2 regions of the Arthrobacter sp. D1-17 genome follow, and region 2 is predicted to be linked to the other one. Evidence: riboswitches for the same ligand, from Rfam matches in the RefSeq annotation. Region 2 holds a riboswitch; the other holds the start of a gene.

Region 1 (7,404 bases), 130 kb from region 2:
CCGGGCGGCATGCAAGGAACTCGGGCTGCAGGACCGGGTGCGGATCGCCGGGGAAGTGACGGGCCAGGCGCTGGATAAGGAATGGCATGCCGCCGACCTCAGCCTGCTCGTTTCCAAGGTGGAAGCCTTCGGCATGGCCGTCACGGAGTCCCTGGCGCGCGGCCTTCCGGTTGTGGTCCGGTCCGGCACCGGGGCAGTGGAGGCCCTGAGCCTGGGGGCCGTGGAGAGTACAGCAGCGGGAGGCGGCACCACTGCATTGCCAGGGGCCGTCGTCGTCCTTGGCTCAGACCCCGCCCCGCTCGCGGCTGTACTCCGCGACTGGCTTACGTCACCTGAGCTGCAGGCGACGTGGCGCCGCGCGGCGCTCGCTGGAAGGGAACGGCTGCCCGGCTGGGACGCAACCGCCCGCGGTGTCCTTGACATCATCAGCCGCGAAGAGCTTTAGGAGGCTCACCCCTAAGCCATGCCGGTCCTCACGTCCCCGGGGGATCACCTGCACCTTGGATTCTTGCGGGTTCGACCCTGCGATGCGCGGCGAAGAACTCGCGCAGCACCGCGCCGCATTCCTCTTCCTGCACGCCTGCATACACCTCCACCCAGTGGTTGAGGCGGCGCTCACGGAGGATGTCGAACACCGACCCGGCAGCTCCAGCCTTTTCATCCCAGGCACCGAACACCACGCGGTGGATCCGTGCCAGCACGATCGCCCCGGCGCACATCGCGCAGGGTTCCAGCGTCACCACCAGGGTGCAGTCCTCGAGCCGCCAGCCGTCACTCCGCCCACCCTGAAGCTCAGAGCGCTCCCGAAGCATTGCCGCGGCCCTTCGGATGGCCACCACCTCAGCATGGGCGGTGGGATCCCCAAGCGCCTCCCGTTCGTTGCGGCCGCTTGCCAGGACTGCGCCGTTCGGGCCGATAACGACGGCGCCGATGGGCACGTCTTCGGTGGCCAGCGCCCGCCGGGCTTCTTCGAGGGCGAGGCCCATCCATGCGAGGTGTTGCGGATCTGCCGGGCCCATGGCTCAATGATAGTTTCGAAGGGTATTTAGCTTCGGACACCACCTCGCCGGGAGAGATCATGAAATCTCTGACAGATCGATTTGGCCGGTGGCTGGGACCGTACGCCGCTTTGTGGATCACGCTCATCGTGGGCGGTTTCCTGGTGATCACGCTGGCGCTGCTCGGGGCGGAGGTCTACCAGGACGTTGTGGCCAAGGATGGGGTTTCCGGCCTGGACCGGCCCGCCCTTGAATTGGCCAAGCAGTACCGGAACCCGGGGGTGGATGCCGCAGTCACGGCGTTCACCAATATAGGTGGCGGCATCGGCATGCCCATTCTCGCGAGCATCCTTGTCGCGTGGCTGACCTACGTGAGCCGCAGCTGGCGTCCCCTCATTCTTGTCGGCGGCGCGGCGGCGGTTTCAGTCACCGCAACTACCGTGGGCAAAACCCTGATGGGCCGGGTGCGTCCCGACCACCTGGACGCTGTTCCGCCTTTCGAATTCTCGCCCTCGTTCCCCAGCGGACACACCCTGAACACCACGGTGGTGATCGGTGTTGTGGTGTATCTGATGTGCCTGCAGATGGACAGAGCCAGGGTCCGGGCCGCCGTCATCACCGTAGGAACGCTGTTCATCATCGCCATGGGCCTGAGCAGGGTCTTTCTTGGACATCACTGGCTTACCGACGTTATGGCGGCGTGGTTGCTGGGACTGGCTTGGGTGGGCATCGTCATTCTCGCCCACCGGCTGTTCCACATGATCCGGCGGCGCGAGCATGCCGGGCCGGCACCGACCTTCGAGCATCCTGCACACCTCACCCCTGAGCCCGAGGGCGGCGGCGCCGGGGCAGAGGCTGCAGCTCCGGAGACGTCCGGCGTTCGCCATGGCAACGAGGCTGACAGGGAGGATCCGCGCGGCGGCGGCGATGGCGGCGGCGGCTCCCATGGCAGCCGAAGCCGGGGTGGGGAGCCATTGTCCGGGTGATAGTTTTGACGCATGCGCACACTCGTCGTGGATCATCCCCTGGTCGCCCACAAGCTCACCGTCCTGCGGGATAAGCGCACTTCCTCGCCGGGATTCCGCCAGCTGACGGAGGAGCTCGTTACGCTCCTCGCCTATGAGGCCACCCGGGATGTCCGGACCGAGCCTGTCACCATCGAAACCCCGGTTGCCAGCACCGTGGGAACTGCCTTTACCAAGCCCACCCCGCTGGTTGTTCCGATTCTCCGGGCAGGCCTGGGCATGCTCGAAGGCATGACCAAGCTGGTTCCCACCGCCGAGGTCGGCTTCCTGGGTATGGCCCGCGATGAGGAAACCCTCGACATCATCACCTACGCGGAGCGGCTGCCGGAGGACCTCACGGGCCGGCAGATCTTCGTGCTGGACCCCATGCTTGCCACCGGCGGCACCCTGCGCGAAGCCATCAAGTTCCTCTTCAAGCGCGGAGCGTCCGACGTGACGTGCATCTGCCTGCTGGCAGCCCCGGAAGGCCTGGCGAAACTTGAAGAAGAACTTTCCGGCGCAAACGTAACGATCGTGCTTGCCTCGATCGACGAGAAACTGAACGAGAAGTCGTACATCGTGCCCGGCCTCGGTGACGCCGGCGACCGCCTGTACGGCCCCGCGCATTAGGCCCCGCACGGCGGGCCCCCATGCACCGGTTTTCCGGAGCAGGTCTTACGGCATAGGGGGTGGCCGGCGAGCCTGTGCCGATGGACCGGAAACTTGAACTCGTTTTCGTCCCGGTATCCGATGTGGACCGCGCCAGGAACTTCTATGTCAACAAGGTGGGCTTCAATGCGGACTATGACGGGCGGGCAGTAAAAGGAATCCTTTTCGTCCAGTTGACCCCGCCGGGCGAAGTCAGGGCTGATGAGGCAGGATGGAAGCCATGAGACTTCCCGCTGAATCCACCACCATCACGCTGACTGCCCGTGCTGTCCTGTTTGACATGGATGGCACACTGGTGGACTCCACTGCGGTGGTGGAACAGGTCTGGGGCGACTTTGCAGCACGTTACGGACTGGACATCGCCGAGATCCTGCGGACATCCCATGGGATCCAGGCCGGGGACACCGTGCGGCGTTTTGCCCCGGAGGGATCGGACGTAGTGGCATTGACCGCCGAGCTGGGCGCCATGGAGCGGGTCCGCACGGAGGGCATTGTTGCCTTGCCGGGTGCTGCTGACCTGTTGCGGAGCCTGCCTGCCGACGCCGTGGCACTCGTGACGTCCGCGGACCGCGTCCTAGCTGACATCCGGATGGAAGCAGCGGGACTGGGCATGCCGGCCACGGCCGTCACCGCGGAGCTTGTCACCCGGGGCAAGCCCCACCCCGAAGGATACCTGCGGGCCGCCGAACTGCTGGGCGTGGATCCTGCGGACGCTGTGATTTTCGAAGACGCCCCCGCCGGCATTGCGGCTGGACGGGCCGCAGGCATCCGGACCATAGCGGTAGGCATGAACACCGGTGAAGTGCCCGACGACGTGCTCCGCATAGCCGACTACGCCTCGGTCAGGGCGTCCGTGGCAGCGGACAGCCACGGCAGCAGGGTCATTTCCCTCAGCCTCTAACTCCACTGCCACCAACTGCACTGCCGCTGACTCGTCGCATTTCTGCACCGCTTTCCGCTCCGCAGCATGGTGCAGTGATGCCGAAGGGCCCCGGACCACGCGGATCCGGAGCCCTTCGGGGACTCAAAGCGGCGCAGAAATGCGGGCCGTCCCCGGGAAAAGTGCCGGGACAACCATGCCTCGGTGGTTTAGTACCAGTTGTTGGCGTAGTGGAAGTTCAGCGCCTGGCAGGGAGAACCGTACCGCTCCTCGATGTAGCCCAGGCCCCAGTTGATCTGGGTGCGGTAGTTGGTGCGGTAGTCGGCCCCGGAGCTGGCCATCTTTTCAGCGGGCAGGGACTGCACAATGCCGTAGGCCCCGCTGCTGGGGTTTGTGGCGGTGGTGCGCCATTCGGACTCCTTGGTCCAGAGCTTCTTCAGGCACTGCATCTGGTCCGGAGCCCAGCCGTAGGATGACAGCTTTCCGGCGGCGTAGGCTTGGGCGCCGGCCGGGTCGTTGACAGCGACCGGAGCTGCGGGCTTGCGGGCCGGGGCAGGCTTAGTTGGTGCAACCTTGGCGGGAACGACCTTCGCTGCCGGAGCAGCGGCCGGCTTCGGTGCGGGGGCAGCCTTCACAGCCTGCTTGGGAGCGGCCTTGGCCGGTGCAGCCTTGGCCGGTGCCGGTGCGGCCTTCTGCGTGGCCTTGGGTGCAGGCTTGGTGACGGACTGCGGTGCAACCGAGGCTGCCGTCGGGGACGGCAAAGCGGAAATCAGCGTCTTGTCGAAGCTGAGCGTTTCAATGGCGTCGGCTGCGGCCGGAGCCGCCTCGGACGTCGCTTGGGGAGTGGTCTGCTCGGCCGCCTGCCCTGCGGCGCCGACCCCTACGAGGACCGTGCAGGCGGTGGCCAGCACTGCCGTGCGGCGGCCCAATGACGGGATGTTCGCGGTGAGCCGGCCCCAGGCAGATGCGGGGCGGGCGGACTCGGCGCGGTGGCGTGAAATCTTACGGCTGGACTGCTGGGAAGCGCGATCAGGGCGCGACTGTGCCTTGAATTCAGACATGGTTGATTGCCTCTCAACACCTGCGGAGTTAGCTGTCGGGTTCGGATGAGGTCATCCGGCCGCACGGAAAAAAATTCACGTGCCGGCTTCACCCCAAGGGCTGATGCGGAAAGCCCGGGACTCTGGTTCCCCCGCCTCTGCCTGGTCTAGCGGAATCCGGGAAGCGGCAGAGCTGGGCGTCAATCCGAACATGCGGCCCTAGTGGTTGCCGCACTCTATCGACCGTACAGGAGGCTTCGGTCAAAATCACAATTAGGTAACGGACATCACGACTGCGGCGCGTCGTCTTGTGCCGCGACCCCGGGGCAGTGGAGCCGTGAACCGGGTCCGGCCGGGGCGCGGTGTGATTGCCACGCCCCCTAATGCGCCTCGACAGTCGACTGCACGATCAGCAGCCCCCGGCCCGCTGTGCGTCGGCCGATTTTTTTTCATTGTGTCCCCGTTACGGCTGGACAACGGTGAATTCATGACTCTCGAATTCCGGCCATCCTTGGGCGGCTGAAGAATCTACGATTGTAAGGGTGCTTCTTTTCCTAAAATTCGCCAGAAGCGCGTATCTGAACGTTCGGTCTGGAAAAAGGCGCCAAGAAGTTACCCGTCGGAGAATTGTGATTTGAAGCACAAAAGGGCGACTTGTCTCACGATGCGGACCAATCCGCCCATTGTTACTTGCTAGTTCTCATTGTTACGTTGCACACTTTCAAGTGTGAACAAGGACTCAACAGCACCTGCAGCCGCAGACCATTGGACCAGCACACCCGCTGCTGCCTACATGCGCTGTTGTCGAATGCACGCCTGACTTTCCCATCCCTGAAGTTATAGGCATTCGCCCCCCAGCCCAGCGTCGGGCGCCCTCCCCAGACCCATTGCGGGGACCAAGCATTCGAGCCGCGATGACGGCCATTCACATTGAGGTAAGCATTCATGTCAGTTGCATCTGGATACGTCCACATCTCCGTCCGTAACGCCAATAAGGCAGGCCAGGCGCAGGGACTGCGCCAAGGCTTCGGGGCCCGCCCGGCGTTCCCCGGCAGCCAGGTCAGCAGCGCCCCTGCACCCGGCTATGCGCCGCAGGGTTACAACCCTAATTCCTATGGCCAGCTGCGCGCTGTGCCGACCGAGGAAGCTGCCCCGCTGACGGCCCCGACCCCCGTCCTGGCTCCCGGAGCCGGCGCCGCAGTCCGGCCCGTGCAGAACGACAACGTTGCGCGTGGCTTCGTCCTCTACATGGGCATCGATGAGGAGACCGCCGCGGCCGCGGGGACCTCGATCGCAAAGCTGGCCCAGGAGATCCGGGCGTACGCGCAGTCGCTCGTTACCGGCGCAGAAAGCTATGCAGCCGTCGCAGTAGCGCCGGCCAGCGCTCCCGGGTCCGCGCTCGACGTCGTCCGCTCCACCTTCGGTGACCCCACCGTCAACACAAGACAGCAGCGCCCCGAAACCACTCGCCTACAGCCTGCCCAGGATCCCCGCCCTTCCGGCGTCCTGATCGACCTCGCCCGGCGTGAGGTGCACCTCGACGGCGAATCGCTGAACCTGACTTTCAAGGAGTTCGAACTGCTGAACTACCTCGTCGAGAACGGAACGCGCACGGTGGGCCGCGATGAGCTGCTGGAAGGCCTGTGGCGCAATGCGGAGGAAGTGCCGAATGAGCGCACCATCGACGTTCATATCCGCCGCCTCCGTTCGAAGCTGGGCCGACTGGCCAACACCGTCCGGACTGTCCGCGGCCAGGGATACCGCTTTTATGAGCACCCCGAAGTGGTTGTTTGGGCCGCTCCGGAATACTCGATCTAGTCCTTCAGCGACGCGCCAAAGCGGCTTTCTGCCGTGCCTTAGACACCTCCTTCGTTCCTCCCCACCGTCCCCCTCGCCTCGCAAGCTCGGCCAGGGCACCCTGACGGCGAGGCCCCTCGTCGGCGATGCGGCACCATGCAGAAAGTCGCTTTGCCGCATTCGGGTCCAGCGAGCATCGGCCTCCGCGGCTATCGGGGCTAGCGGGTTTGGGTTGGCTAGGCTGGGGCCATGAGTGCTCACCATAAGAAGCGACTGGTCATTATGCGCCATGCGAAGGCCGACTGGCCGGGCGGCGTGGCTGACCACGACCGTCCCCTGGAAGCACGGGGTCACCGGGAGGCCCCCTTGGCTGGCAAATGGCTGCTGAAGCACAACATTGTCCCCGACTTCATCCTGTGTTCGAGCGCGTTGCGGACCCGCCAGACCTGCACCTGGGTGTGCAGCGAGCTGGGCGACAAGGCTCCGACGCCGAAACTGGAGGACGGCCTCTACGGCGCCACCGCGCTCCGCATGTTGTCCGTCATCAACCATGTGCCGGACACAGTGACCACCCTCATGGTGATCTCGCACATGCCCGGGGTCCAGGACCTGGCCATGCACCTGGCCTCGCGGGACTCGAATCACGACGCCTACATGGACGCCGCCACCCGCTTTCCCACCAGCGGACTCACAGTCCTGGAAACCGAGAAATCCTGGGCAGAGCTGGACGGGCAGGACGCACGGATCACCCACTTCAAAGTGCCCCGGGCGCACTAGAAAATCCGCGGGTACTCTTAACCTAGCGCTGTCTAGTGGGGAAGGGCCCGCCATGCTTGATTCTGTTTTGTTACGGTGGCGGGCGGATGCGCGGCGGTTCGCCGCCGTCGTCGTGGTTTTGGCTCTCTTCCTGGCAGGCGCACCGGGTGCCCAAGCTGCGCCCGCAGGCGAGCAGCTGTCCACCAGTGTGGTGACCACGCCCACCCATCCCTGGGTGCTTGTGAACAAGTCCCGGCCCC
Region 2 (7,404 bases):
GTAGACGTCGGTCTGGGCGACGTCGACATCCAGGCCGCCGGCGGCGGACGTTGCATCCACCAGGACGAGCGATCCGGCATCGGCGCCGGCCACCCGCTGGACTGGGGCAGCAACGCCGGTGGATGTCTCGTTCTGGGGCCAGGCGTAGACGTCAACACCGGCTTCGGACTGGGGTGCAGGGCATGTTCCCGGTTCCGACGTGATGATGGAGGAGTCGGAAAGGAACGGCGCCTTGTTGGTGGCTGCGGCAAACTTCGAACCGAACTCGCCGAAGGAGAGGTGCTGGGCTTTCTGCTCCACCAGGCCGAAGCTCGCTACATCCCAGAAAGCCGTTGAGCCGCCGACGCCGAGGATCACTTCGTAGCCCTCAGGAGCGCGGAAGAAGGTGCTTAGGCCCTCACGGACGGAACCGACCAGGTTCTTTACAGGGGCCTGCCGGTGGGACGTGCCCAGGAGCGTTGTGGACGCTGCGGACAGTGCTTCAACCTGTTCGGGCCTGACCTTGGAGGGCCCGGCGCCGAACCGTCCATCCTTTGGCAGGAGATTTGCTGGGATAGTGATGCTGGTGTCGCTCACAGTGGCTCCAATTTTCGGCATGGACATGCAGTTCAGCTGGGGGATCGATGACCAGCGGCCAGACATGGCTGCCGCGAAGGCCCCTTTTATTCTGCCTGAGACGCTGAAATCCGGGGTAACCCGGCCGTCACAGTCCAGCTATTGAGACGCCTCCGCGCTCAGCCAAATTATCTGGAGTAATTCAAAATAGGCTAAGCTTTTAGAGGACGTAGGGGCGGAAAGCCGGTGTTGCGCCGCCGCCGGTTTGCGGCCGCGGTGCTGAACGCCGCAACCTCGGACGTAGGCCCGCGGTACGGTGGGACGGACGCAAGTACTGTGCTCGAGGAGCTGAGCTGAATGACGGATCTGATCGATACCACGGAGATGTATCTTCGGACCATTTTGGAGCTTGAAGAAGAGAACATCGTGGCACTTCGGGCCCGCATCGCAGAACGCCTCCGCCATTCTGGCCCCACTGTTTCGCAGACCGTAGGCCGTATGGAGCGCGACGGACTGGTGGTGGTTTCCGGCGACCGTCACTTAGAGCTGACGGAAACAGGCCGGAAGCGCGCCACTGAAGTCATGCGGAAGCACCGCCTGGCTGAGCGGCTCCTCGCCGACGTGATTGGCTTGGACTGGGCATACGTCCATGACGAGGCCTGCAGGTGGGAGCACGTGATGAGCGAGCGCGTGGAACGCAGGATTTACGAGTTGCTTGACCATCCCACAGAGTCGCCATACGGAAACCCGATTCCAGGGCTGGCTGCACTTGGCGGTGAGCCCTCACGGGCATTCGCGGACGGCGTCATGAATCTGCTTGAAGCGATGGCCGGATATGCTCCGGAGTTACGGGTCACTGTCAGCAGACTGGCAGAGCCCATCCAGGTTGAGCCCGAGCTGCTGCTGCAGCTGGACGAAGGCGGCATCAGGCCCGGTGCAAGTGTGTCCCTTGAGCGCGTCGGAGAGTACATCTCCGTTCGGGTTCCGGGTATAGAGGGCGCCCTTGAGCTGCCGCCGGAAGTAGCAGCGCACGTGTTTGTCCGCGTGGGTTAGACCTCTCCAGCAACGAGCAGATGTCCGACATCAGTTGGCAGACGACCGACTAGTTTTGCACATTCGAGGTAACGGATTTATTACTGGAACCTTTAATCGCCTATAGTTAAATCGCAGCACCGATACCAAAGCGTTACCTGATCCGGAGCCGAACTCTGCCAGCGGATCAGTAGCTCGAAACACCTTCTGGCAGAGGCGGGGGAACCACAACCGGCCGTTCAACGAACGGCCTTGGGGTGAAGTCCGCAAGGCAAGCCATTCTCACAACTGGAATCTCCTGGGATACCCCTGTGCCGAAAAGCTTGCCGTGGCGGACCGGGTCAATGATCTCTCTGGCCCGAATCCGACAGCTAACTTCGCAGGCTATCCAGAGAGGAACAGTTCTTGACCATGCAGAATGCCCGGGGCCGTCGCCGTGCGACGGGCCCCGCTGCGGAGCCGCGCACTCCCATAGCAGTCGCCGTCGAGCGGCCCCGCGATGCCCAGCGCGAAGCGCGCAGGCGACGCGGCCCCTTCCGTCAGGTCACAGACTTTGCCGCCGCCAGCGGCATGGGCCAAAAAGCCGGAGTCGCGCTGGCTGCCACAGGCCTCCTGCTGACTGTCACAGTTCCCGCCACCAGCCCCGTCATGGCGACGCCGGACCAGGGCGGCGCAGCGCCGGCGAATGCGGCTGTGGCGGCAGCCGCGCCCAAGGTTTCTGCCGAGGCGGCGGCCAAAATTGACTTCAGCCGCACCTCCGTAGCTACAGCCGGTGACCCCGAGGGCAAGCTCAAGCAGCTCCTCAGCGCCCAGTCTGCCGGCAGCATTAGCCGGGCGGCGTCAGCGGGCAGCCTGGGCCTCCCGCTGGAGACCATGGTCAAAACTTCCCCGTTCGGCTACCGCGTGAGCCCGATTACGGGCGGCGCGGGAGAGTTCCACCGAGGCCAGGACTTTGCTGCCCAGTGTGGAACACAGGTGTTCGCCGCCGCGAGCGGCAAGGTTACCTTTGCCGGCTGGCACCCGTACGGAGGCGGCAACAGGGTTGTCATCGACCATGGCAACGGCCTGGAAACCACGTACAACCATTTGTCGTCATCAAGCGTCCAGGTAGGCCAGAAGGTCACCCGCGGCGAAGCGGTGGCACTTAGCGGGACCACCGGCGCTTCTACGGGCTGCCACCTCCACTTTGAGGTGATGGTCAACGGAGACGTTGTCAATCCCGCTGTGTGGCTCTAAGCAAAACGATGGAGAACTCTCACATTCTCGTGACACGCCGTGATCTGAATGTGACATTCGCTCCGAACTGCTGTACCGTCTAAACCGCGTCAACTTTTCCGAAGTTGACGCCTTTGAGTGGATTGCCTAACTCTGCCACCGCTCAAGGTCCGTTCGCATTACATCGTCTGGCAGGGGCGGGGGAACCAATTTTGGTCTTCGCAAGAAGGCCTTGGGGTTAAGTCGCAAAGCTTCTCAGGAAGCAGCGCGGCCGGGTGACTCCCATCCGAATCCGACAGCTCACCTCGTAGGCATTGGGAGAGGCTACCTTCGTGTCTTCACGCCACAATTCTGCGCGCCACCGTGCGCAAACGGTTCGCAAGAACCCGATCGGCGCCGTGTCCAAGGCAGTAAGCGCCAACGCAGGAACAGTAGGTCGCCAGGCAGCAGTCGTCGCAGCCGCTTCAGGTCTTGTCCTGAGCGTCGGCATGCCAGCCAATGCAGCCGACGCCAATGTTGGTATTTCCGCCTCCGCTGAGTCGGGATCCCAGGCTACGCAGCTCGCTGTGACAGCCGCGCCCACCGCCACGGTCTCGTTCGAGCGTCCCGCCGTCACCACCGAGGCAGCGCCGGTCATCGAAACCCTCGCGGTGCAGTCCAGCGACGACACCGCCGCTGCAGCGGCAGACGTTGCCGCCGAAACCGTAACGGCCAAGGCTGAAACGGCTGACGCAGCAGGGTCGGGCGCAACTGCGGGTCTCGCTGCCATCGCCTACACCGGCATCGGCAACCCCTACGTATGGGGCGGCACCACCCCCAGCGGTTGGGACTGCTCTGGATTCACTCAATGGGTCTACGCACAGGCAGGCATCAGCATTCCCCGCGTGAACGCGTGGAACGCCATGCAGCCCACGTCTGCTCCCGCTCCCGGTGACCTGGTCATGCAGAACGGCGGTGCCCACGTTGGCATCTACGTAGGCAACGGCATGATGATCAGCGCGCTGAACCCCTCGCAGGGCACCCTCCTGCACGCAGTGTCCGCCACGGGCACCGCTTCGTATTACACCCTTCGCTAAGAACCCCACTCGAGACGATCCGGCGTACCCCCAAGATGCCGGCGCGTCGCTAAACCGCGGCCTGCTACAGCGGGCAGCGGACCACGAAAGAGAGAAATCATGACTACACGTGCGACCAGTGCACGCCACCGCGCCGAGGTTACCAAGACCAACTCGCTGACCGTCATTGCCAAAGCTGTCGGCGACAACGCCGGTGGTGTAGGCCGCCAGGCTGCAGTTATCGCTGCTGCTTCCGGACTCGTTCTGACCAGCGGCGTTGCCGCTAACGCTGCTGAGACCAACGTCCAGCGTGACTCCGCTTCTGCGTCCACCCTCGAAGTGCAGTCGCTTGCTTCCGCTCCGATTTCCGCCGCATCCAGCATCGCCATCTCCTACGAGAAGCCTGCTGTCACCACCGAAGCTGCCCCCGTTGTCGAGGCCCCCAAGCCCGTCGTCAAGGTGCAGGAAGCTGCCCCCGTTGAAGCGGCTCCGGTTGCCGAGGCAACAGTCGAAGCTGCTCCGGCAATTCAGACCGCTTCCGTGAAGACCGCCGCAACCACCGAGTCTGCTCCGGCCAAGGCGGCTGCCAGCAGCGGCATGGGCGCGTCGATCGCTGCTGCTGCATACGCCCAGCTTGGCGTTGCACAGGACTGCACCCGACTGGCGACCAACTCCCTGGCCGCCGTCGGCATCAACTACCACGGCTGGCCGGCAGGTTACCTCTCCCTGGGCCGCACCGTCAGCGCCGCTGAGGCCAAGCCGGGCGACCTCGCCTACTACAAAGACGGTGGCATGGGCCTGGCCCACATCGCTGTTTACGTCGGCAACGGCCAGGCTGTCCACGGTGGCTGGAACGGTGGAACCACCGCTCTGTTCAGCGTGAACGTCGGCTCCGGACCGGTCTTCATCCGCGTCGGCGGCTAAGACAACACACGTTCCAAGCTCTCTAGGACCCCTGCCATTGGGCAGGGGTCCTTTTGTCTGCGCGGCGCAATGGGCCCGGCTAACTGTGCCTTTAATCATGCCGTTTACCCACGACACGCGTCCTGCGACATTTGGTCGATTCGTCGATCTGGGCTATGAGTGTTTACTCTTATGGTGTCGATCCATAGCCCGGACATGCAGAGGGCAGCCGGCCCTCGGGCCTCTGCCGGGTGCGGCCGTGAAGAGGTATGCGCATGCGCACGCTCGTTCTCAATGCTGGATATGAACCGCTGGCGGTTGTAAGTTTCCGCCGGGCGCTGGTCCTTGTGCTGACCGGGAAAGCCAGTGTGGTAGCCGAAGGTGACGATCCCGTCGTGGGACCGCAGGACATCATGGGCCGCCCGTCCGTGATCCTCCTGAACCGGTATATCCGGCCGCGGTACACCATGGTCACCGCCGTGAGCCGGCGCGGGGTGCTGCGCCGGGACGGGCACAGGTGCGCTTACTGCGGAAAAGCAGCCCACACCATCGACCACGTCCACCCAAAGTCACGGGGCGGCGCCGATTCGTGGGAAAATCTCGTCGCTGCCTGCCTACGGTGCAACAATGTCAAGGGCGACCACACACCGGCGGAAATGGGCTGGAAGCTGCGTTTCGTTCCCGCCCCGCCTGTCGGAACGGTCTGGCAGATTAAGGAACTGGAGAAGCCCACGCCTGCGTGGGATCCGTTCCTGCTTCCGGAGACCGCCGCGTAATCCTTCCGCAGTAGGCTGGGGATGTGGACTTCGACACAATAATCCTGGCCGGGGGGCGATCCTCGCGGCTCGGCGGCTCACCCAAATCTGAACTGACGTACGACGGCGGGACCCTCCTTGAGCGGACGATCGCTGCGGCGGGCGGTGCCCGCCATATAGTTGTCGTCGGTCCGGTGACGGAAGCTCTCCCTGCCGGCGCGCACGGCTGCCGGGAAGACCCGCCGTTCGCCGGGCCCGCTGCTGCGATCGCCGCGGGCCTCGCAGAGCTCCAGTCCCTGCATCGGTCAGGGCTTGGTGAAGCCGTGGCTTCCACAGGAGTTGCCCCCTTTACCCTCGTACTGGCCTGTGACATGCCCCATGTGCACATGGCAATCCCCGTGTTGCAGGAAGTACTGCTTTCCCTGGACTGGGAGAATCCGGATGACGGAGCACGGTGCGGCGGTGTCATGGCTGCCTCCCCCGAAGGGCGGAGGCAGCCGCTGGCGGGTTTTTACCGCACCGCTGCGCTCCGTGCTGCCGTGGATGATGCTGCCGCGCGGAACGAGCTGAACCACGGGTCAGTTTTCGCTCTGCTTGCTAGGCTTGACGTAATGGCTGTCACCGTCCCCTCCGGCTCCACAGATGATGTGGATACCTGGGATGATGCTGCCGCATTGGGAGTTGACGCGGGCGCGAACCGGGCTGAACGGCCGGGCCGCAGCTGAATTTGGAGGCAGGCATGAAAAGCCAGGACGAAACGCTTGAAGAGTGGTGCCGGCTGCTGCTTCGGACCTTCGAGCTCGAAGACGTGCAGGTGGACGTCAATGAGGTGTTGTCGATCGCGGGGGTTGCTGCGCACTCTGTCGTTAGGCCGGCAGCGCCGTTGACCACCTTCATCGCCGGTTTTGCCGCCGGCCTTGCATCCGGCTCCGGCCAGGCTTCGGACGTGGCCTCGATGAAATCCGCCCTGGACGTGGCGCGCACCGTGTCGAAGGCGTACGCGGCTGGGGAGGCAGGGGAGAACCCCGCCCCTCCTGCCGCGGGTACCTCCACCGGCTCGACGACTCCCACCGGAACGTCTCCGACCGGGATGCCGGGGGAATGACATCGCCCCCCGCACATTCCGCCGACGGAGCCGCCCACCCGGTCAGTATTTCCGCCGAAGAATCCACCCAGGCAGCTTCTTTCGGTGAGACACCCGTCCACATGGCCCACACGTGGGAGGAGGCCCGGCAGGCGGCTTTTGACTGTGCCGCCCCGATTCCTCCCGGCCTGGTACCGCTGCGTGAAGCCTTGGGCAGGACCTTGGCCGAGGACATCACAGCGCTGCAGGACATGCCCCATTACGCCTCCTCCGCCATGGATGGCTGGGCCGTGAATGGTAGTGGCCCCTGGATCATCGCCGAGCCCGGGCAGCGGCTCGCTCCCCATCAGGCAAGTGCCATTGTGACCGGCGGGCTCCTTCCGCCAGGAGCCAAGGCCGTGCTGCGCAGCGAGAGCGGCGTCATGTCCACGGATGATGAGGGCTTGCCGGTCCTGGCCCTCGGCGGCTCAGCCCGTCCCGGTGAACCCCGCAACGGCCAGCACATCCGTAAAGCAGGGGAAGAAGCAGCGGCCGGTGAAGTGCTGGTCAAGGCCGGTGCCCGGATGAATCCTGCCCATGTGGCCCTTGCTGCCCTGGCCGGCTACGACGCCGTGCAGGTCCTGGGGAAGCCGGTGGTGAAGCTGCTGCTCACCGGTTCCGAAGTCGTGGAGCGCGGCCTGCCGGAACCGGGTAAGGTGCGCGACACCTTCGGCCCGCAGCTGGCCGGCGTGGTGGAGATGTTGGGCGGCATCTGCGCGTCGCAGGTCAGGATCGGCGACAGCTACTCAGAGTGGCTCGAAGCGCT

Evidence for each region. A riboswitch is a leader RNA that binds a small molecule or an ion and turns the genes downstream of it on or off. The one in region 2 is predicted to bind cyclic di-AMP.
Region 1: it holds a riboswitch for cyclic di-AMP, as region 2 does, so the genes downstream of both, M1E01_RS16325 (aggregation-promoting factor C-terminal-like domain-containing protein) here and M1E01_RS15740 (C40 family peptidase) in region 2, are expected to answer to the same signal.

Annotation. Positions count from the first base shown of each region.
Region 1 is NZ_CP096382.1:3,538,839-3,546,242, reverse strand. It holds gene M1E01_RS16355 (glycosyltransferase family 4 protein) at 1-445, shown strand, start outside; gene M1E01_RS16350 (nucleoside deaminase) at 474-1,019, opposite strand; gene M1E01_RS16345 (phosphatase PAP2 family protein) at 1,079-1,984, shown strand; gene upp (uracil phosphoribosyltransferase) at 1,997-2,632, shown strand; partial or broken gene M1E01_RS16335 (glyoxalase) at 2,713-2,859, shown strand; gene M1E01_RS16330 (HAD-IA family hydrolase) at 2,892-3,572, shown strand; gene M1E01_RS16325 (aggregation-promoting factor C-terminal-like domain-containing protein) at 3,761-4,612, opposite strand; cyclic di-AMP (ydaO/yuaA leader) riboswitch at 4,618-4,784, opposite strand; gene M1E01_RS16320 (winged helix-turn-helix domain-containing protein) at 5,537-6,409, shown strand; gene M1E01_RS16315 (SixA phosphatase family protein) at 6,638-7,165, shown strand; gene M1E01_RS16310 (D-alanyl-D-alanine carboxypeptidase family protein) at 7,218-7,404, shown strand, end outside.
Region 2 is NZ_CP096382.1:3,408,295-3,415,698, reverse strand. It holds gene serC (phosphoserine transaminase) at 1-576, opposite strand, end outside; gene M1E01_RS15750 (metal-dependent transcriptional regulator) at 913-1,608, shown strand; cyclic di-AMP (ydaO/yuaA leader) riboswitch at 1,770-1,988, shown strand; gene M1E01_RS15745 (M23 family metallopeptidase) at 1,993-2,823, shown strand; cyclic di-AMP (ydaO/yuaA leader) riboswitch at 2,961-3,130, shown strand; gene M1E01_RS15740 (C40 family peptidase) at 3,201-3,878, shown strand; gene M1E01_RS15735 (NlpC/P60 family protein) at 3,978-4,781, shown strand; gene M1E01_RS15730 (HNH endonuclease) at 5,036-5,536, shown strand; gene mobA (molybdenum cofactor guanylyltransferase) at 5,560-6,240, shown strand; gene M1E01_RS15720 (DUF6457 domain-containing protein) at 6,255-6,620, shown strand; gene M1E01_RS15715 (molybdopterin molybdotransferase MoeA) at 6,722-7,404, shown strand, end outside.